Regions from separate parts of the Vibrio sp. J502 genome, predicted to be linked through region 2. Evidence: predicted binding sites of a transcription regulator. Region 2 holds the regulator's gene; each other region holds the start of a gene.
The links. Region 2 encodes PurR, which represses purine synthesis genes. Its sites were predicted from a motif close to TNANGNAAACGTTTNCNTNA; they were not measured.
Positions count from the first base shown of each region.

Region 1: a site for PurR is predicted at 1,836-1,855, ahead of N5E84_RS02315 (uracil-xanthine permease family protein). Genes of this name have one in related genera too.
Region 3: a site for PurR is predicted at 1,023-1,042, ahead of purL (phosphoribosylformylglycinamidine synthase). Genes of this name have one in related genera too.

Region 1 covers NZ_CP104554.1:458,555-466,346, reverse strand. The annotation lists gene wrbA (NAD(P)H:quinone oxidoreductase) at 1-30, shown strand, start outside; gene N5E84_RS02325 (DUF2069 domain-containing protein) at 39-464, shown strand; gene N5E84_RS02320 (DUF2066 domain-containing protein) at 566-1,711, opposite strand; gene N5E84_RS02315 (uracil-xanthine permease family protein) at 1,901-3,160, shown strand; gene ybaK (Cys-tRNA(Pro) deacylase) at 3,206-3,682, opposite strand; gene ushA (bifunctional UDP-sugar hydrolase/5'-nucleotidase UshA) at 3,789-5,450, opposite strand; gene kdsA (3-deoxy-8-phosphooctulonate synthase) at 5,811-6,662, opposite strand; gene N5E84_RS02295 (SirB1 family protein) at 6,685-7,494, opposite strand; gene N5E84_RS02290 (SirB2 family protein) at 7,513-7,792, opposite strand, start outside.
Region 2 covers NZ_CP104554.1:1,455,192-1,462,983, reverse strand. The annotation lists gene N5E84_RS06835 (TVP38/TMEM64 family protein) at 1-76, opposite strand, end outside; gene N5E84_RS06830 (TfoX/Sxy family DNA transformation protein) at 225-812, opposite strand; cyclic di-GMP riboswitch class I at 927-1,012, opposite strand; gene purR (HTH-type transcriptional repressor PurR) at 1,174-2,181, opposite strand; gene torD (molecular chaperone TorD) at 2,451-3,098, opposite strand; gene torR (two-component system response regulator TorR) at 3,386-4,099, shown strand; gene elyC (envelope biogenesis factor ElyC) at 4,225-5,049, opposite strand; gene cmoM (tRNA uridine 5-oxyacetic acid(34) methyltransferase CmoM) at 5,138-5,929, shown strand; gene mukF (chromosome partition protein MukF) at 5,932-7,269, shown strand; gene mukE (chromosome partition protein MukE) at 7,250-7,792, shown strand, end outside.
Region 3 covers NZ_CP104554.1:1,893,371-1,901,162, reverse strand. The annotation lists gene mltF (membrane-bound lytic murein transglycosylase MltF) at 1-888, opposite strand, end outside; gene purL (phosphoribosylformylglycinamidine synthase) at 1,199-5,092, shown strand; gene N5E84_RS08740 (DUF3622 domain-containing protein) at 5,333-5,566, shown strand; gene N5E84_RS08735 (DUF4250 domain-containing protein) at 5,646-5,837, opposite strand; gene N5E84_RS08730 (YaeP family protein) at 5,837-6,043, opposite strand; gene N5E84_RS08725 (tellurite resistance TerB family protein) at 6,152-6,793, opposite strand; gene N5E84_RS08720 (proline--tRNA ligase) at 6,941-7,792, opposite strand, start outside.

The DNA of each region.
Region 1 (7,792 bases), 1.0 Mb from region 2:
CTAGCCAGCCGATTAAAGGACAGATTATGACGGCAGAAATGATGCCAAGCACCAAGCAGTACCGATGGCTAGCTTTACTGAGTAACTTATCCCTAATTATATGGGTGGTTTTATGGCAATTCTCGCTCTCTCCTCACCCTCATCTTAATCATGTTGCATTGGCCATTGCATGGGTTATCCCACTGCTTTTACCATTACCGGGAATTTTGGCTGGAAAACCCTACACTCACGCCTGGGCCAACTTTGTTTTAATGCTCTACTTTCTACACGCATTGACGCTTATTTATGTTGATGGAGGGGAGCGCTGGTTAGCAGTAGTGGAACTGCTACTGACGTTTGCCGCTTTTGTCGGTAATACCTTGTATGCTCGCCATCGCGGTAAAGAGCTCGGACTGAAACTCAAGCGTCTATCTGAAGTCGAAAAGCAAGAGAAAGCCAATTTTACCCACGATAACCAACCATAGAGTCAATCCATGACAGGATTGCCTATTCTTCTCATGCAAAAAGAGCCCTGATGGGCTCTTTTTGATTATCTCAGCATTTGTTCAAGGGGTGACTGAGTACTTTACGCTTGCCACTCAAAAGAGAGCACTCGCTTCACAGGTTCAGTGATGGCGTGAGATAATGACGATTCAGGTATGACTTGCAAAGAGCCTGACTCCACAGCAGAATCATCAACCTCTGCTGCTGGGGTAAGCTGTGTTGGCACACTCTCTGGCTGTGGGTCGTCAATTTTAGCGACTTTGCCCATGCGTAGCACTTCTTGCTCAAACTCGGACTCTGAAGCCAACAAATGCACTTCGAAAGTGATTTCCTCACCTTGAATCTTGAGAATGTCCAAAGAAGCAACAGAACTTAAGCGCTTCAACTTATTCTCCAAGGTAAAGAAATCCATTGCATCATCAATCGGGCTAAAACGAGCAAGCAGCGAAGAAGAGGATTCACTGGCCACGATAACCGAGCTCTTTCTTGCATAGTAATCACTCAATTGATCGACCATTTGTTCAATGGCATCGTCACCAGACGCTTGACCAGACAGTGGCGCTTTCGTGGCTTGTGCCATTTGAGCGGCGGGTTGATCATACAAACTCCAACGCACACCATTACTTTGCACTCTGACCACCAATACAGCATCGGTTGGATAACGTTGGCTAGCCATGCTGATAGGCTGTACGAAACCGCCCCACAAATCCGATGCTTCCACACCGGTAATATCATCAAAATCACCCACAGGCACTGTGATAGGCAAACCGCGAGTTTGAGTCGCGCCTTTAAGCTGTTTTAACGTACTCGTGTCAGAATGCTCCCAAGCGATACTGCGGTCATAACCTGACTCTTCAATCAACCAGACTAAAACATTAGCTCGGTTTTCAGGCCAAAATGGTAATTGAGCTTGAGTTAATAATGTGCGGATATGCGGTGCGCTAAACCCCATGACAATCGAAGATTGCGCCCCATTTTGACCATAACTGATTTGCGCTAAATATTGCGAATTCTGCCTTAAGGCTTTTTTAATCACCTCATTGTTCACCGCATTCCTATCACCCGAAGCTCGAACAATCACTTCGCTCATCCCTTTGATACGAGCATTCGCGTCGGCATTGTCTTGCTGTTGATCAATCACGACTTCGGTATGGTATAAGTCGACCTTGGTTAAGGCATAAGCAGGGAGAGTGAGTAAGCTCATCACCAACATAGCTAAATAGCGCATACTGTTCCTATGATCTGTTTTGTGAACGTCGATGATAAGCAACTATCCGGTCCGCGGCAAGGAATCCACGGCAGAGTTCGGTGATAATTTCATCAACATTTGTGACTTTATTTGATCTAGTTTCAATGGCAATCGTTTGCAAAAGTGATAGAATCCCGCGAATTTTTATTTTGCTTCAGGGAAATCATGATGAAAAATGCCATCCAAGGCGCACAGATGCTCTTCGTCGCATTTGGTGCGCTGGTTCTTGTCCCGCTGTTAACAGGGCTTGATCCTAACGTTGCACTATTTGGCGCCGGTGTCGGTACCCTTTTATTCCAACTTATTACTCGCCGCTCTGTCCCCATCTTTCTTGCTTCTTCCTTTGCCTTTATTGCACCGATTATGTTTGGCATCCAAACTTGGGGCGTCGCCTCGACGATGGGCGGTTTAGTGGCTGCTGGTTTTGTCTACATACTACTGGGAGCGATCATCAAAGTCCGTGGCGTCGAAATCATCCACAAAATTTTACCTCCTGTGGTCGTTGGCCCGGTGATCATGGTGATTGGCTTAGGCCTTGCGCCTGTTGCTGTAAACATGGCGCTAGGTAAAACCGGAGATGGTTCGGTACAACTGATTAGCTCAGATGTAGCGATGTGGATCTCTTGCGTTTCACTGTTAACCACCATCATGATTAGCGTTTTTGCCAAAGGTTTTCTCAAACTGTTGCCGATCTGCGGTGGTATTTTTGCAGGCTATCTTTTGGGCCTCTATTTTGGTGTAGTGGATTTTACTCCTGTTACGCAAGCGGCTTGGCTGTCAATGCCGAACTTCACTTTCCCTGAGTTCAACATCAACGCGATCTTGTTCATGATCCCGGTTGCAATTGCTCCGGCAGTCGAACACGTGGGCGATATGCTCGCGATCTCAAACGTCACTGGAAAAGATTACATCAAGAAACCTGGGCTACATCGCACCATTGCGGGTGACGGTGTTGCCACCATCGCAGCCTCGATGCTGGGTGCGCCACCAAACACTACGTACAGCGAAGTGACGGGTGCCGTAATGCTGACGAAAGCCTTTAATCCAGTAATCATGACTTGGGCTGCGATCACCGCGATTGTATTAGCATTGGTTGGTAAGCTGGGCGCGCTACTGCAAACCATTCCAATTCCAGTAATGGGCGGCATTATGATTTTGCTGTTCGGTTCAATTGCAACGGTTGGCCTAAACACACTGATTAAAAATCATGTCGATCTTCACAAGTCTCGTAACTTAGTGATTGTGGCAGTGACATTAGTGTTTGGTATCGGCGGCATGGCCTTTGGTATCGGAGAGTTTAGCCTACAAGGTGTCAGCTTATGCGGTATCGTAGCCATTATTCTAAACTTGATCCTTCCTAATGACTTAGGAGAAAACCATGTGGTGGATAACGCCCAGATGGAAGAAGAGATCAAACTGAAGAACTAATTTTGCCAGTCAATCCGGCCTCACTCGAGGCCGGATTTTCATTCTCTATTCTTGACACAATTCAACAAACTCACCTCGCGTTAATAACGCAAGATCGCTCGGTGCCAATTCAATCTCTAAACCGCGCTTACCTGCACTGACACAGATGGTCGATTGATCTTCTGCGCTGAGATGAATGAAGGTCGGTAGTGCTTTTTTCTGCCCAAGTGGGCTAATGCCACCGACCACATAACCCGTGGTTTTTTGCGCTATGTCTGGATTAGCCATTTCCGCTTTTTTCGACTTAGCCGCTTTGGCCGCACGCTTTAAGTTTAATTTTTGATCAACAGGAATAATCGCGACAGCGAGATTTTTCGGCTCGCCATTTAAGCAAAACAGCAGTGTTTTAAACACTTTTTTCGGATCTTGTCCCAAAACCTCAGCCGCTTCTAAACCATAACTGCTGTGATTAGGATCATGTTGATATTGATGGAGAGTGTGAGGAATTTTTTTCTTTTTCGCCAAATCAATCGCAGGTGTCATCGTGCTTATCTCAAAGTAGCCATTAGTGCCGATAAAAAAGCGATGCCTAAGCACCGCCTTTAGTTAAAATGATTGCTCACAATGAGTCAAACTCTTTATCGCGCTATCACTTATAGACAATTTCGCCCGCTGGCGCATATTGGTTCACATCAATTGGACTGTGTGCTTCGAGGTAATCTTTCAATACTTCCGCGTCCACAAACCCCGTATTCACATAACCTGGATGATCGGAGATTTTTGGATAACCATCACCACCTGCTGCATTGTAGCTAGGCACGGTGAAGCGATACGTTTCGTCCAAACGGAGCTGCTTATCACCAATAAAGACATTCGATACCTTACCATTGGCCACTGTCATCGAAATCCCCGCGAATTGTACATAAGCGCCAGAATCAACAGGTTTGGTCGCCACTTCATTGAGGTAATCCAACACTTCAGCCCCGGTCATATCGGTATAAGTGAGAATATTGGCAAAAGGTTGTACTTTGAGCACATCTTTATAAGTAATTTTTCCTGCATCAATCGAATCACGCACGCCGCCAGAATTCATCACCGCAAAGTCGGCTTTTGCGCGTTCCATATGAGAAAGTGCAATCAAACGACCTAAATTGGTTTGTTGGAAACGCACAACGTTGCGATCCCCTTCTAACTTGCCATTACTTTGTGCAATGACCACATTCAGTTTCTCTTGACCTTGTTCTTGATATGGGCGCAAAAAGTTAAGCATTTCTGGATCTTCAGCGATTTGATCTTGAATCAGTACGCGCTTACTCTCGCCATTCACTTTCACTTTTTTCTTCAGGTTTACGGGGATCAGGTTGTAGCTCACCATGTTCAGTTCACCATTACGGAATTCGTAATCCGCACGGCCAACATACTTACCCCATTCATGCGCTTGCACTATGTAAGTACCGTTTTGCATATCAGGCTTACATTCATCTCCCGGATGGAAGTTTTTCTTCACCACATTAGGGCCTTCCATGCAGACAGGCTCTTGAGAGTGGCCGCCGACGATCATATCGAGAGAACCTTCATCCAAGTATCGTGCAAGCGCAACATCACCCGGTGCATTCACACCACGTTGACCATTTTCATAATGGCCCATGTGGGTAACGGCAAAAATAAGGTCCGGCTTTTCCGTTTTCTCAATTTCTGCGATCAGTTTTTTCGCTTCTTCTTTTGGATCTCTAAACTCAATACCACCAATGTATTCAGGGTTGCCGATTTTAGCGGTATCTTCAGTCGTTAAACCGATAACCGCTATTTTCACGCCCTGTTTATCAAACATTTGGTAGGCTTGGAATAGACGTTTTCCGGTCGCTTTATCGTAAATGTTGGCCGACAGCATTGGGAAATTCGCCCACTCTTTTTGCTTAAACAGAACCTCGAGCGGGTTATCGAATTCATGGTTACCTAACGCCATCGCATCATAACCAATCTTGCTCATACCTTTAAAATCAGGCTCTGCATCTTGCAGATCAGATTCAGGAACTCCGGTATTAATATCGCCACCAGAAAGAAGCAGTACGCTGCCGCCTTCAGCTTCAATATCAGAGCGAAGATCATCGATCAGCGTTTTACGTGCCGCCATACCATACTCGCCATATTTGTTTTGCCAGAAACGACCGTGGTGGTCATTAGTGTGTAACACGGTGAGTTTATAAGTCGTATCTTCTTTCCACTCATGAGTGGGTTGAGTTGCGCAACCCATAAGGGCTGTAAGAATAGCCGCGCTGAGCGCTGTTTTTAGAATAAGACGTTGTTTCATTATCATACCTTTGAACTTGAAAAATCCACTGCTTGTGAGGGGGAGGTCATGGTCAACGTTGCAAACACAAAATCAAGCCATACCAATAAACTTGACCCAGTTTAAATTAACATCTCAAAGGTGACAGATTGATTTCATATTTATGTAGAATTGATCACTATAAAATCAATTCAAAAATGTAACGGTTGCCACAGGTTACACGTGAAATTTTAATGGATCACAGGCAATCGTTTTCTTTCCTAAACACGAAAAAATAAGGAAAAGTGAGCACTTAGGCAAGATAAACAGGTTTGGAAAACATTCGATAAAATTTGACCACCTTGCGGTGGCCAAATTATGAGTGGTAGATCCAACAAAAAATCAGCGGATATCGATATGAGCAAAGCTCTTGATCAAATCATCTAACGCTTTCATTTGTGCGAGGAAAGGTTCAAGTTTATCCAAAGGCAGTGCCGATGGACCATCGCAACGCGCTTTATCTGGGTTTGGATGCGCTTCAATAAAAAGGCCCGCAATCCCGGCAGCAAGACCTGATTTTGCTAACTCAACTGTCTGTTCACGACGCCCACCAGAAGCTGCGCCAGAAGGGTCGCGCATTTGCAGTGAATGGGTCACATCAAAAATAATTGGGCTGCCGTTTGATACTTTTTTCATCACACCAAAACCCAACATATCAACGACCAGATTATCATAGCCATGGCAAGCACCACGTTCACACAAAATCACTTTGTCGTTGCCGCACTCTGCAAATTTTTCCACGATATTGCCCACTTGGCCAGGGCTCATAAATTGTGGTTTTTTCACGTTGATCACTGCACCTGTTTTCGCCATCGCTTCGACAAGGTCAGTTTGACGAGCAAGAAACGCTGGCAGTTGAATCACATCAACCACCTCAGACACAGGCTGAGCTTGAGCTTCTGTGTGCACGTCAGTGATGATTTTGACGCCAAAGGTCTCTTTTAGCTCTTGGAAAATTTTCATTCCCTCTTCCAAGCCGGGGCCACGATAAGAGTGAACAGAGCTGCGGTTTGCTTTATCAAAAGAAGCTTTAAACACATAAGGGATACCGAGTTTATCGGTCACTTTCACGTAATGCTCACAGATTTGCATCGCTAAATCACGGGATTCAAGGACGTTCATTCCAGCAAACAGAGTAAACGGTTTGTCGTTGGCAACGGGAATATCACCCACGTGGACGATTTTTTGTTCCATTTTATTCTCTCTCATTTAGCGGTTAATGCAGCGTAATAGCTTCAAAGCTTAATGCATTAACTTGATTTTTTAATAACTCAGCCGCCGGATCATTCGGACAATGATCAATAAAGTATTGATAATCGGATAAGGCAATTTGGTGACAATCCAGTTGCTGATAGATAAAGCCGCGATCGCGGATTTCATACGGATCATCAGGAACAAAAGTCAGCGCTAAATCAGTACAACGCAGCGCTAAGGTATAACGCTCTTCTCTTAATAGTGCGCTCTTTAGTAGTGCCAGCCAACGACCGATCACCGTCGGATTATCTGTCACTTCCAAATGACTCGATTTCAGCTTAGACAAGACCCCTTTATGCCCAACTAACCACGCTTGCAGTATATGTAATGAGACGGTTTCACCAGTAAAAGGGTTAATATAAATCGGTGATTCATCGCACCAATGCAACTGCAATAAAAACTGTGTGGGAAAGGTAATACCTTGTAAAGGAAAGCCTAGCTTGCGCGCAAAATAGAGCAACAGCGCACCTAAACTGACGGGAATACCTTTGCGGTGCTGCAACACTTTATCGATGAAGGCATTACGTGAATCAAAATAAGCCTCTCTGTCACCGCGAAAACCCCATTGTTGGTAAAACAGATGCAACAACGCTTCGAAACGCTGTTTTTCATCCTGTTCATTAGCTAACTCGTGTTTTGCTTGTGTAAGCAAACGGGCCAACTCTTGGCGTGCCCATTCATCCTCAGTTTCAGGATTGACGGCCTTGTTTAAGATCAGCGCCCCTTCCACCAATTCCATTGCATCAAAATCTTCATCGAACCATTCAAACATAATGCCGCTCGGATGCTGTTAGCCTAAAAACATAGCCGTTTTTACGATGGCGATTTTTCCCGCCATAGCAAGCCAACCTAATGCGCCCAAAAAAGCAAAGGTACGCAACAGCTTATTCCTACCCAGTTTGAGCGCAAAGAAGCCCAGCGCAATGTACGCCATCACACAGGTCAGCTTCTCAGTTAACCAAGGTGCGGCTGGGGTAAATGGGATAAAACCAGACATCACAATCAACGCGATACCCGATAACAACAACAGCGAATCGTTAATATGAGGAAAACGTTTCAAAAAAGGGTGT
Region 2 (7,792 bases):
GATAGTGGCCAAAATTTACAATCAAAAAGACAATAAAGGCAAATAAAGCCAAGCCTAAGAGAAGTTTTTTATTCATGGTATTCCTCAAAACGACATATTTTACTAGATATAGTGAAGAAGACAGAGGAAGTCGAATTTATATTTCAAAACGGGATGAAAAAAACGCCCGCATGGTGATACGAGCGTATTTGATTATTTAATCGAGATATTTATTTACTCGGAGGTTAAAGGCTTTTAGCTAATTCATCGCGTCGAGATTGTGGGATAACCGACCAATGCTTGCCTTCAATCGCACCTTCAAGGGCCCATAGCAATTCAAGACTGATTGAAGAAGAATGGGTTTGCTGAATCGCTTTATAGGCTTCCAAAGCCCCCTTTGTATGCAAATCCGTTACAGATTCTATCCCTGCTTTCTTAAGCATACGTTCGGTGGCGAGTCGAAGGTTCGGGAGATCTTTTAGGCGTTCTGGCTTCGTTTGGGCTTGAACTTCTCGTTCTTGTTTGGCGATTTCGAGTGCGACAGCAGCATCTCGTAAAATAAGCGAAGGGTTTTCCCAACAATTGTCAGGTAATGCGAAGTATTTTGTGACGACAGGGAACCCACGTTTTTTATAGATATAGGGCTCATAGCCTTGCTCTTTAAAGCGAGAGGTTGATAGATCGTCTGCGCGAATATGAAGTTTATCGTTTACGACCAAAGCAAACATGGTGTCATCGACAAAAATGCCGAAGCCGCCAAACATTGAACGAGACTTAACGCGTCCAAGTTGTTCGAAGAGTCGCATTGAATCTTTAAGTACTGGTTTATCCATGCTGTAAATTCTCGGTGTATGGGAAAAACGCCACCAAAATCAGGTCCGAGAGATTAGCAAACTTATGCAGAAAGAGTGTCAGTAAGGGGTAAACTTAACGTTTGCATATTTGCCATCGGCAACCCCGCTACCTACCGAATAGTCGGTTTAGGCCGGAGGCTTTGCGTCCCATCTTTTCAAATGGTTTGCCCTGTGCGTGACTTCTAATAGTAAGAATATATAAATTTTTGGATGAGCATCACGTTTATTTATTATTTGCGTGATGCTCATTCCAAATTTACTATTATTTAATACGGCGTTCTGTCTCGAATATAGGAAAATCCCTAAAATTGACATTTGTCGCTTGCTTTAAATAATGACACTATTTCGTTATGTTTTTTACTGTGTTGCGTTCAACAATCTCGGGATGCATCTCAAACACACGACGTTCATGCTCTTTGTCTTTAATGCGTTCCAATAGGATTTCAAAGGCGTTTTTCCCTACTCGTCGTTTTGGCTGGTGAACCGTGGTTAACGGTGGCGAGAAATATTCAGCAAGTTCAATATTGTCATAACCAATAACAGACATGTCATCAGGAATACGGATGCCTTTTTGTTGCAAGCGACTCATTAAACCGAGAGCCATTGTATCGTTAAAGCAAAAAACAGCCGTTGGGCGCTTGTCCATGGCGGCGATCTTGTCGGCGGCGAGAACCGCCGTATCACATTCGAAATTACCTTCTAAAATCCAATCGTCATGCGCTTTAAGGCCTGCTTCGGCAAGCGCACGCTTAAACCCTTGAATTCGCTCTTGGCACGCCGCTTTTTCGAAGTGTCCACTTAAGCAAGCAATGTCAGTATGTCCATGATCAATAAGGTATTTGGTCGCGAGATATCCGCCTTCCTCTGAGTTATCAATAATTTTATCGGCTTGAGAACTTTCAGGGCCCCAGTCCATGATAACTTTCGGAATGTCTGAATGACGATCAAGCATCTCAAGCAGTTCTTGGGTGAGGTCCGAGCACATGACCAACATACCATCGACACGTTTTTCCGCTAGCATGCGGATGTAGTCGCGTTGCTTCTCGTAAATACCGCCGGTATTGCACAAAATAAGTGTGTAGCCTTGGCGGTAGCAGTAGCTTTCAACACCATCGATAACCTCAGAAAAAAATAAGTTTGTCGATTGGGTCACTAACATACCAATGGTACGGGTGGTGTTGCATTTTAAGCTGCGAGCGACTGCACTTGGTGCATAGTTAAGCTCTGATACCGCTTCCATCACTCGTTCTTGGGTTGCTTCAGCCACAAAGCGAGTTTTATTGATTACATGCGATACCGTGGTGGTTGATACGCCCGCTAAGCGTGCAACGTCTTTAATCGTAGCCATAAATTCTCTGTCCTGTCGATAACTGCTGAAAGTGATAGTCACGAAGAGCAATTCAGCGGTATTAGGCCTACCAGTGTCATATTGAAGCCTGAAAGTAGTAAAAACACAAAAACCGCCTCTAATCAGCGGTTGCATCTTAAATTCATTTTTTATCGTTTGCGGTCAAGATTCTAGTCCGCAAATGTCCATCAAGCAACGAAAAATCCACCGAATAAATCAGTCAACAGTCACAATTGACCGATTTAGTAATTGGTATTAACCAGGTTATCTCACTGGTTTGATAAATAGTCGCGGTCTAAGTGAAGAAACGCGACCAACAATTCGCTTGCGGCACCGTAAAAACCAAATTGATCAATCTGTTGGCAGCGAAGATGGAATTGTGGGATCCAAGAGAGCAAATGTTGTTCAATAAAATCACACTGCTGTGTAAAGGCTTGTTCAAGGTGTGTCTCTTGTTCAAGCTCATTGGAGCGAATGATCAAGTTACCTAAGAAATCCAGTTCAATCGCAATGTGGTCGGCGGGTTCGTTGAGTGTATCGTTGACTGCAATGTGATGGGCTGCCATCAAATCCGACATTGCTCTGGCTGGTTCGTCATTGAGCAACCTTGATTTTCCAATGTAAATTGAGGCATAGGGTAGCGCGGACTCCTTATTGGATTTTAAAAAAAGATCACAGAAATCGGCTGCGAGCTCAAGCTGTGCGTCTTCTTTGTCTTGCAATCGGTTCAGTGCATCAACTAATTTATCAATGGCAGGTTTAAGTGTCGCGTTTTCTGCTAATCCTGAAAGAAATGTGCGAATAGCGGGCGTATAGTATTGCTCTAATTCATGCTCCGAAAGTTCTTTCACAAATAAGCTCGAAAGCCACCAATAAATCTCGGCACGCTGTTCATTAAAAGCTTTGATGTCTTGCATGGTATTGGCTCTCCAAGGGGGTGGTTTTGCGAAAATCGTTTTTAAAAAGTAATTGATCTAAGTGTAACTAATAAAAATGAATAGCAGTCGCTAAGAAAATGAAAAAATATGAGTGATTTTTTCATTAAGTTAATGGATGTCTGGAAGGTTGTTTTGAATCAATAAACTCTCATCTTTCTTAATTTTAAAAGTGATACGACTAGAATTATGACTATTTATGAATAGAATGGCTTTGTACAGAATCTCGAGCCGAGGTTTGAACATTTCTATAGAGTAAAGTGGTGTAAATGAGCTATCACGTATTAGTAGTTGAAGATGATGCAGTCACTCGCAGCAAGCTAGCTGGATACTTTCAAAGCGAAGGTTATATGGTAACGCAAGTGGAAAGCGGTACTCAGATGAGAGATGCTTTGAAAAACAGCGCGATAGATCTGATTATGCTAGACATTAATTTACCCGGTGAAGATGGTTTAATGTTAACGCGTGAGCTACGCAGCCAATCTGATATTGGCATCATATTAGTGACAGGGCGCACGGATAGCATTGATAAGATTGTTGGTCTTGAAATGGGGGCCGATGATTACGTAACGAAACCTTTTGAATTGCGCGAGTTGCTGGTGAGAGTGAAAAACTTGCTGTGGCGGATCTCGACCGCAAAAAACAAACTGAACGAAGAGAGCGGTGTATCTCACAATACGAATTTAGTGCGCTTTAGCGAGTGGACCTTTGATATCCAGCGCCGAGCGCTGAGCCGTAATGGTGAGCCCGTAAAACTGACCAAAGCGGAATATGAGCTATTAGTTGCCTTGTCGTCATATCCGAATCAAGTCCTTAGCCGTGAACGTATTTTAAATATGATCAGCCATCGTGTGGATGCACCTAACGATCGAACGATTGATGTACTGATTCGACGCATGAGGGCGAAGATGGAGTTTGATCCCAAGAATCCGCAAATCTTTGTGACTGTGCACGGTGAAGGTTATATGTTCGCTGGTGATTAGCTGAGTGGTCGCGTGTGTAAAATTGGCGTTGGGCCGTGCCTTTTTATTCCCATGATTTTTTGTAGCCGCGATTATCAAGAAAAACGGAGCACATAAGTGGCTCCGTTTTGGGTTGAATACAATTGCTAATTGCTATTGATGTCCAATTCTGTATCGCCATGCCCGGAGGCCCAATCACGTAAGTCTTGCCACAGCAGCCCTAACGTTTCATACCAGTAACGCTCGGTTTGTTCTAAATAACGCGCTCGAGGAGCGTATTTTTCCCAAGGTTGCTCAATATTCGTTTGCGCTAAGAAATTGGTTGGCGCAGGTATTGGGTCAATACCTGCAGAATTAAACTCTTTTAACGCTCTTTCCATATGACTGGCTGACGTTACCAAAACCAGCCTACGCTGTTGAACAAAGGCGGCGGCTTGTCGTGCTTCTTCCCAAGTATCTTTAGCTGTTTCTAGCAAAATAATATCGGATTTATTCACTCCAAGCGCGAGTGCCACCACGGCTAGCATGCGCGCATGGCTAAATTCCGACCCGCCAGAGTAGCCTGATAAAATCAACTTTGAGCCGGGGTACATACGCATGACACGTATGCCTTCGTTTAGGCGTACCAACGCAGTGCGGCTGAGTTCCGAGGTCGGTGGTATTTGGTCATCCACTACGTGGCCGCTGCCTAAAACCATCACATAATCGATGGTGCCATCAACGGGGAGAAAAGCCGAGTATTGTCTTTCCAAAGGCATTAGCATGCGCGTTGCAAAGGGTTGGAAAGAGATAAGAAATATCCCCACTAAAGAGAAGAGGACAAACATACAGCCAGTCTTACGTCTGACGGTGAACATTATGAGCATTAATCCGACAAAACCGAGGATTAGCATTGCCGGAAGAGGCATTAATAATGAGGAAATAACTTTTTTCAGCTCAAACATATACAAAATAGTCCGAAAAAACACCACTTGATAATAAAAAGGAACAAAGCCCCTTTATTCCTGCCATTCCTATGACAGAATAGCAGCACGATTCGCTATCATAACTCAAGCCACTGTGACTGAAGACCGGAATTTCGACGATATTGCCCACAAATTTGCAAAAAACATATACGGCTCTGACAAAGGTGAAATTCGTCAAGTCATTGTTTGGCAAGATCTTGAGCAACTGCTCGCTTTGTTGAGCAACCACCCAAAACCTTTGCAAGTGCTTGATGCTGGCGGCGGTTTGGCACAAATGTCACAAAAAATAGCCAAGCTGGGACACCAAATCACGCTGTGTGATTTATCCTCGGAAATGCTTCAACTTGCGGAACAAGAGATCCGCAAAAATGGTCTGCTTGAGCAGTATCGGTTGGTACATTCCCCCGTGCAATCCATCCAATCGCACCTTAGTGCGCCAGTGGATGTGTTGTTGTTTCACGCGGTGATGGAATGGTTAGCCGAACCAAAACCCGCATTGCAGAATTTGTTAGAGCAAGTTAGGCCAGGTGGTATGGCATCAATCATGTTCTATAACCATCATGGCTTGGTGTACAAAAACGTTGTCTGTGGCAACATTCCCCATGTATTGGAGGGCATGCCACATCGCAAGCGGTTTAAGCTCCAGCCTCAGCAAGGGCTAAAACCTGAAGAAGTGTATCAATGGATCGAAGAATCAGGATTTGAGATTTGTGGAAAATCGGGCATCCGATCATTCAGTGACTATATTGGGAATGTGAAAAATATGGGTGACTACCAATATGAAGATGTACTGGCACTCGAACAACAATTATGTAGACAAGAGCCGTACCTCTCGCTAGGTCGATACATTCATGTATGGGCGAAAAAGAAAATAGAGCAGGAATAACAATGAGTGAGATGACTCAGAACGCTGCACAGCAACCTATTGATGAATTGGTTGGTTGGGTAAAGCAGCATGATTTCTCATTGAACCTGACGACAGAACGACTGGCGTTCCTTATTGCCATCGCAGTATTGAGTAACGAAAGGTTTGATGAAGAATTAGGTGAAGGTGAGTTACACGATGCGTTTGCCATCGTAACTCGCTTATTTGAAGAAACCGGTGAAGCCTCCGCGTTTCGTGCCAATAATGCGATCAATGAGTTGGTAAAACAGCGCTTAATGAGCCGCTTCACCAGCGAGATGACTGATGGCGTTAGCATTTACCGTTTGTCACCGTTGGCTATTGGCATTACGGACTACTACGTCCGCCATAGAGAGTTTTCCAAGCTGAAGCTCTCAATTCAGCTTTCTATGGTCGCCGATGAAATGACCAAGGCGATTGAAGCTGCGAATAAAGGTGGTACTCCCGGGCATTGGAAAAAGAACGTCTACGGCGTATTAAAATACTCGGTAGGGGAAATTTTTGATCGTATCGATTTAAACCAACGTGTGATGGACGAGCAGCAGCAATCGGTCAAACTGCAAATCGCAGAATTGCTGAATAAAGATTGGCGTGAAGCGATCAACAACTGTGAATCGTTATTGTCTGAAACCTCTTCAACGCTGCGTGAACTGCAAGACACTTTACAAGCGGCGGGGGATGAGCTGCAAACGCAAATTTTGGATATTCAAGAATTGGTTTATGGCGAAGCCGAACTCGAATTTATTGAAGAAATCCTGTTTGGATTACAGATGAAACTTGATCGCATCACCAGTTGGGGACAACAGGCGATCGATCTCTGGATTGGCTACGACCGCCATGTCCATAAATTCATTCGTACCGCCATTGATATGGACCAAAACCGAGCGTTTAGCCAGCGTTTACGTCAATCACTCAGCGACTATTTTGACGCGCCTTGGTATCTCACTTATGCCGATGCTGAGCGTTTAACCGACCTGCGTGATGAAGCTCTCGTGTTAAGAGATGATGAGGTGATGGGGCAAGTGCCTCCAGAAGTGGAGTACGAAGAGTTCCAGCAAGTCAATGATGAGCTCTCCTTGCGTATCGGCAGCATGCTCAAAGGTCATAAAGATCAAGGGATGCCAATTGATTTAGGACGAGTACTGAGAGACTACCTCGCCACTCATCCCCATACACATCATTTTGATTTAGCCCGAATTATTGTTGATCAAGCGGTGAGGCTTGGCTACTCAGAGCAAGATTACCAAGCCATCCAACCTGACTGGCAAGCGATCAACGATTTTGGTGCAAAGGTACAAGCAAATGTCATCGACAGATATTAATGAATACATGCCAGAAAATCTGGCTAAAGCGATTTCAAATCCTTTATTTCCTGCGCTAGATAGCCAGCTTCGAGCTGGGCGTCATGTTTCTAGTGATGATTTGGATAATCACACCTTTTTATTGGATTTTGAGCCCGATTTAGCGCTGTTTTACCAACGCTATAACACCGAATTAGTCAAAGCGCCGGAAGGCTTTTTTTACCTGCGTCCTCGCTCTACTGCTTTAATCAATCGTAGCGTGCTGTCTGAGTTGGATATGCTGGTCGGCAAAGTGCTCTGTTTTCTTTATTTGAGTCCTGAACGCCTTGCGCACGAAGGCATCTTTACTAATCAAGAATTGTACGAAGAGCTACTGTCTCTGGCCGATGAAAAAAAACTGATGAAGCTCGTCACCAACCGAGCCAGCGGTTCAGACTTAGACAAAGAAAAGCTGTTTGAAAAAGTGCGTACCTCACTGCGTCGTTTACGTCGTTTGGGGATGATCATCCATTTAGGTGATACCAATAAATTCCGCATTAGCGAA
Region 3 (7,792 bases), 440 kb from region 2:
GACATCGAGTGCTCTAATAAAGGCGCGCGTATCGACATAATCAAACGTGCCCACGTGACCAATATATTTCTCTTCCAAGGCCGCTAATTGACCAGATTGTTTAAGGTTGCCAAAAAACTCAATCATCAAGGCGTATAAGCTTTCATCTTCAGAACGACGCATATACCAAGCGATAGGCTGATCTTCAGTTAATTCAAAGGCGACGGCTAAGTCAGGGTAGATTCGCTGCGACAACGAGACTTCGACCGAATCAGCCATGGTAAATAGCAGTTCGCCATTCGAAACCTGTTTTAAAAGGTCGTTAACGTCGGCGTTATTATTCACATTGTACTGAAACTCTGGGTAGATCTGTTTAATGTCGCTGAGCGTATTTTCAAAGTGGGATTCATTCACGATAGAAAAAACGCTGTCACCTTCATGCCCAGCAATCAGTTCCGGTTGTTTTTCCAGTAATTGTTTTAAATTTCTTGGACGCCAGTTGCCTTTCTTATAGACGACTTGTTGGCTGACATAGTAATAAGCGGGCCCTGTTCTGTACTCATTCAAGCGTTGATTCGATTGACTTAACCCCGCTGCAACAACGTCGATTTCCCCATTTTTCAGTGCAGGAAAGAGACTAGACAACCGATAAGCGGGTTTCATCTCTAGTTTAACCCCAAGCTGATTGGCAAATTCGCGTGCTAGTTCGTAGTCCAGCCCTGCAGGGCCATCTGGGCCAATGTAGTAGGAGAGTTGATTGTTCAACGTACCCACTCGCAATACGCCACGTTCACGAATATGGTCAAGCTCGCTTTTAGGATCTGAATCGATTTGGCAACCGACGACAAAAAGAGTGAGTAGGAAAATGGACAATGAGCGATGAAGCTGAATCAGATAATACTTTGGCATTTATGAGCGATCTCTTACATCAATTACTGCCTTTATATCAAAGGCGGCCATATTGGCAAAGTTTCAGATCAAAAACGGATGAAAAAGTGTCGGCGACCACGCTAATGTGGCTGTATTTCAAATTTGACAAAAAAAGACGCAAACGGTTGCTTTTGGTGTTACGTCACAAAAAGAATTCCTTTATAATGCGTCCGAAATGACGAGGTGAAATTGGTATGTATTCGGTTTTATTTTATTAAATTATTGTATTTTAATGATTTTGAATTTATTCCAATTACACTTCAACCCACTGTATAAGAGACCTAAGCACATGAGAATTTTGCGTGGCTCCCCAGCGCTTTCTGAGTTTCGTGTTAACAAACTCGTTGAACTTTGTCGTGAACAGCAACTGCCTGTATCGAGTATTTACGCGGAGTTTATGCATTTTGCTGATCTCTCTGCGGATTTAGACACTCAATCCCTTGAAAAATTAGAGAAACTACTCACTTATGGTCCAACCATTCAAGACCATGAGCCACAAGGTCTTCTTCTGCTTGTGACGCCTCGTCCGGGCACTATTTCTCCTTGGTCTTCCAAAGCAACAGATATTGCACACAATTGTGGTTTAGTGGATGTGAAGCGTTTAGAGCGGGGTACGGCTTATTATATTGAATCCGAAGTCGCACTTTCTGCCGAGCAAATCAACACGATCCAAACAATTATTCATGACCGAATGATGGAGGTCGTGTTTACCGATTTCGAATCGGCAACAGCACTGTTCAAAGTCGCAGAACCTACCCCAGTGGCGTACGTTGACTTGCTGAATGGCGGCCGCGCAGCGCTTGAAAAAGCAAACGTTACCCTTGGGCTTGCATTGGCTGACGATGAAATTGATTATTTGTTCGAAAGCTTCGTCACTAAGCTTGAGCGTAATCCAACCGATATCGAATTAATGATGTTTGCTCAAGCAAACTCTGAGCATTGTCGCCATAAAATCTTCAATGCCGATTGGACTATTGATGGCGTTAAGCAAGATAAATCGCTGTTTAAGATGATCAAAAACACTTATGAAGTGACTCCTGATCATGTGCTGTCTGCCTATAAAGATAATGCCGCCGTCATGGTGGGTTCGGAAGTTGGGCGTTTTTTCCCTGATCCAGAGACACGCCAATATGGTTATCACCATGAAAAAGCGCATATTTTAATGAAGGTGGAAACACACAACCACCCGACGGCGATTGCTCCTTGGCCGGGCGCTTCAACGGGTTCCGGTGGTGAAATTCGTGACGAAGGTGCAACGGGGATTGGTGGAAAACCTAAAGCCGGGTTAGTCGGTTTTACTACTTCAAACTTGCGTATTCCTAATTTTGTACAGCCTTGGGAAACGGATTTTGGTAAACCGGGACGCATTGTCACGGCACTCGATATTATGCTGGAAGGCCCGCTCGGTGGGGCGGCTTTTAACAACGAATTTGGTCGTCCCAACCTGCTAGGTTACTTCCGTACTTACGAAGAGAAAGTCAATTCTCACGCTGGTGAAGAAGTGCGTGGTTATCACAAACCAATCATGATTGCTGGTGGGATGGGGAATATCCGCGACGAGCATGTGCAGAAAAAAGAGATCCCTGTTGGCGCGAGCTTAATTGTGCTCGGTGGTCCGGCAATGAACATTGGCCTTGGTGGGGGCGCCGCTTCTTCTATGGCATCTGGTCAATCTGCGGAAGATCTTGATTTTGCGTCGGTACAGCGTGAAAACCCAGAGATGGAACGTCGCTGCCAAGAGGTGATTGATCGCTGCTGGCAACTCGGTGAGGCGAATCCGATCGCCTTTATCCATGATGTGGGCGCTGGTGGTATCTCAAACGCATTGCCTGAGCTTGTTGATGATGGCGAACGTGGCGGTATTTTCCAACTGCGTGATGTGCCTAACGATGAGCCGGGAATGAGCCCGCTTGAAATTTGGTGTAATGAATCACAAGAGCGTTACGTGCTGGCTGTAGCGCCAGAAAACATGGCGCGCTTTGATGCCATTTGCCAACGTGAGCGCGCGCCTTATGCTGTTGTGGGCATTGCCACTGAAGAGCGTGAACTGAAATTGGAAGATTCACATTTCGGTAATACGCCAATTGATATGCCGATGGACGTATTGCTTGGCAAAACACCTAAAATGTATCGCGATGTGAAGACGCTGAAAGTTAATAATCCAGCACTTGATCGCCGTGATATCGAATTGAACGAAGCGATTGATCGTATACTGCGTCTCCCTGCGGTTGCAGAAAAAACCTTCCTCATCACCATTGGTGACCGAACCGTCACTGGCTTGGTTGCTCGTGACCAAATGGTTGGTCCATGGCAAGTGCCAGTAGCAAACTGCGCGGTTACCGCGGCAAGTTATGATACTTACCATGGCGAAGCGATGTCGATGGGGGAGCGCACGCCAGTTGCCTTGCTGGATTTTGGGGCATCGGCACGCTTAGCCGTGGGCGAAGCGATCACCAACATTGCCGCTACCCATATCGGTGATATCAAACACATTAAGTTGTCGGCGAACTGGATGTCACCAGCGGGTCACCCAGGTGAAGATGCTGGTTTGTATGAGGCAGTAAAAGCGGTCGGTGAAGAGCTTTGTCCTGCGCTCGGCCTGACTATCCCTGTGGGTAAAGATTCGATGTCGATGAAGACCAAGTGGGATGAGAATGGCGAACAAAAAGAAGTGACCTCTCCGCTATCATTGGTGATCACGGCATTTGCTCGTGTTGAAGATGTGCGTAACACCATCACCCCTCAGTTAAGAACCGATAAGGGTGAAACCGCCCTGGTTTTGATTGATTTAGGTAATGGTAAGAATCGCTTGGGCGCAACGGCGTTAGCACAAGTCTACAAACAGTTGGGTGATAAACCCGCAGACGTAGATAATGCGGCGCAGCTTAAAGCCTTCTATGAGGCGATCCAAACCTTGGTCGCCAATCAGCAGATTATCGCCTATCACGATAAAGGTGACGGTGGTTTATTCGTCACTCTAGCTGAAATGGCCTTTGCTGGTCATTGTGGCGTGAAAGCCGATATTGCCGCGCTGGGTGATGCATTGGCCGCGTTATTTAATGAAGAGCTGGGCGCAGTCATTCAAGTTCGTCACCACGATTTAGAGACGGTGATCTCGACGCTAACGGCGCATGGTTTACAAGCGTGTTCACACGTTATCGGTCGTGTTGACGCTTCTGATGAACTAGCCATTACCGCTGGTGAACAACCTATTGTTGTGCGTAACCGCACCGAACTTCGCACCATTTGGGCTGAAACTACGCATAAGATGCAAGCGCTACGCGATAACCCGCAGTGCGCGGATCAAGAGTTTGCAGCAAAACAAGATAACAGTGATAAAGGTCTTAACGTCAGTTTGAGCTTTGACGTGCAACAAGATGTTGCGGCACCGTATATTGCTAAAGGCGTGAAGCCAAAAATGGCTATTTTGCGCGAGCAAGGGGTTAACTCACACGTTGAAATGGCGGCAGCGTTTGATCGCGCAGGCTTTGAAACAACCGATATACACATGAGCGACATCTTAACGGGTCAAGCGGTGCTTGAAGAGTACCAAGGCCTCGTCGCATGTGGTGGGTTCTCTTATGGTGACGTATTGGGCGCGGGCGAAGGCTGGGCGAAATCAGTGCTGTTTAATGTACAAGCTCGTGAACAGTTCCAAAGTTTCTTCCAACGTGAAGATACTTTCTCGCTAGGAGTGTGTAACGGCTGTCAAATGCTGTCGAATTTGAAAGAGTTAATCCCTGGTGCGGATTTATGGCCGCGTTTTGTGCGCAATGAATCAGAGCGTTTTGAAGCGCGCTTTAGCTTAGTGGAAGTGCAGCAATCTGATTCACTGTTTTTTAATGAGATGGCTGGCTCGCGCATGCCGATTGCGGTTTCGCATGGCGAAGGGCGCGTTGAAGTTCGTGATACGGCACATTTAACGGCGATTGAACAATCAGGCACCGTTGCGCTGCGTTTTGTGGATAACAACGGCCATGCCACGCAGCAATATCCGAACAACCCAAATGGTTCACCAAATGCCATTACAGGCTTAACGACTCAAGATGGCCGTGTGACGATCATGATGCCGCACCCAGAGCGCGTGTTCCGCACGGTAGCGAACTCTTGGCATCCTGATTCTTGGGGGGAAAACAGTCCATGGATGCGTATGTTCCAAAATGCACGTAAGAACTTAGGGTAACTCACCTTGTCGCCAGTGAGAGAAACGACTTAGTCTTGTTATTCCAGCCGCTGCAACTCAGCGGCTTTTTTGTTTACTTTGAGGATGAATTTTTTGTAAAAAATGCAGAAAAAAATTGTAATTTGTGCTCTAATGCCGCGCTTACCAAGGGATGGTGTTCAACATCCGCCGCCATATAATATAATGGCGCGCGACAAACGTTGATGAGTAATCCCTTATTATTCCCTTAGGAAAACGAAAATGTCAGAAAGTAAAAAATTCACCATCAAAGTGACTGAAAAGCGCAATGGTTGGGCGGCGGAAATCGTACGTCAAGTGACCTCTCGCAGAAGTGTTGTTTCAAAGCGCGAAATGGGTTTTGAAAGCGAAGCACAAGCACAAGCTTGGGCGGAAAAAGAGCTCAGTGGCTTTATTGAGAACCAAGCGAAACGCAATGAGCGTAAGGCTCTGGCAAGAAAAGAGAAAAAAGCTTAGTACAAAAAATCTGAGTGCTGTGCTTTAAGAACTGTTACTTGAACGAAAACCCGCTTTAAATTAGCGGGTTTTTTATGCCTTAACGAAATTGACCGATTTGCGGTAAAAACTCAAAACCTGCACTGGCTAAGCGAGCCTCTAATGCCGCCCGATCGATATCAAAGTCGTCCGCCAGCCTATCAAGATCGCCATTAAAATCATCACGTAGCTTCATATTGATGATGCTCATCAGCATGATTGGATCCATCGAGGCAAAATTGGCTAAATTCATCACTTATCCTCGAAATCAGAAATCAGCAAGTTAGCTGCCGCAAAGGCTGCTTGCTCTCGAACCGCTTTTGGCAGCGATTCGTCTGCTGCGACATCATTCAAAGTTTTGATGGCGCAGGAGATTGCTTGAGGAATATAAGCTTGATCACCACTGCCTATCTGCGCATAAAGCTCGCGCACTAATTCACAACAACCGTAAACTTGCATAGATTAAATCCTAACTAATGATAATGGCTCTCAATATACACATTACGTTTGGCAAAGACAAAATCAGAACTTGCGTTTGCGCAAGCTCTGATTGCATGTGATGAAACTTTAAGCATTCACTTGCTGCTCTAGCGCCATGACCAGATCGTCGGCTAGCTGTAGTTGCTTAGCGAGCTCGTTCAGATACGCTTTTTCCATGAAATTTTGTTCATCGGCGATAAGTAAAGAGGCCAGATAAAGCTCACTCGCTTGTGCGGGCGTTGTGGCTAACTGTGCAATAGCCGCGGGATCGAGCGGTTTATGCAGCTCATTTTTTACCAGCTGCTGCAATTGGTTATCTGCGCCCATTTCAGAGATGGCTTGCTCAATTTTCGCCATTTCTTGTTCATCCACATGGCCATCAGCTTTTGCGGCGGCAATCATCGCTTTTAGGATCAGCGTGCTGTGGCTAGCATCATTAGGGTCAAAGCTAGACTGCGGTTGAGTGGTCGTTTGTTTTGCTTGCCAGTCATTATACGCTTTATAGGCTAGTGCGCCGAGCGCCGCTGCTCCACCAATCCCTATCACTTTAGTGCCTATTTTTTTTGCTTTCTTCGAGCCCATCAATAAACCGATTAGGCCACCACCGAGTGCACCTGCTCCTAAGGTTTTGAGTTTACTTGAATCTTGTGTGATAGCGCCGAGTTGGCTTGAACCTTGTTTTACGATGTCTGAATTCAATGCTTGGTTAAGTAAACTTTTTAGATCCATAGGTCACCTCCATTAATAATGGATTAAAGAATAGATCACCGTAGATGAATCGAAGATTAATATGCTTGAAAAAGCTTTTGTGGCTGGTGACAAAATAAAAAAGGTTGCCATTTAGGCATTAGGCAACCTTTTCAAGAGCATACTTTATTAGGCGATTTGAGCATTAATAAAGGAGACTATTTCATTCATAGCGACGGCCGACTTCTCACCACTGCGGCGATGTTTATATTCGAAGTTGCCCTCATCCATACTGCGATCGCCAATAATGATGGTATGTGGTACACCGATCAGTTCCATATCTGAGAACATTACGCCCGGGCGCTCTTTACGATCATCAAATAGCACTTCAATACCAGCAGCGGTCAGTTCCGTATACAGTTTTTCAGCAGCTTGTTGGACGCGCTCTGATTTGTGCATGTTCATAGGGACAATCGCCACTTGGAAAGGTGCGATCGCGTCAGGCCAGATGATGCCGTATTTATCGTTGTTTTGCTCGATGGCTGATGCCACAACGCGTGATACGCCAATGCCGTAACAACCCATCTCTAAAATGGTGTTTTTACCATTGGAATCAAGAACGCCACAGTTCATTTTCTCAGAGTAGTTAGTACCCAATTGGAAAATATGACCCACTTCGATACCGCGTTTGAGCATTAGTGTCCCTTTGCCACATGGGCTTGGGTCGCCTTCAACGACGTTACGGAGGTCTTCCACTTTCGCTAGCTCAACGTCACGGCCCCAGTTGATGCCAAAGTAGTGTTTGCCATCGATGTTGGCTCCTGCGCCAAAATCGCTCATGACGGCTACGCTGTGATCAACGATAAACGGCAATTCAAGACCAACAGGGCCAAGAGAGCCTGGGCCTGCGCCAATCAGCGCGCGAATCTCTTCTTCGCTAGCCATTTCTAGCGGAGCGGCAACTTCAGCGAGTTTCTCGGCTTTGATTTCATTGAGTTCATGATCACCACGGATAATCAGTGCCACGATAGAGGCATCGAT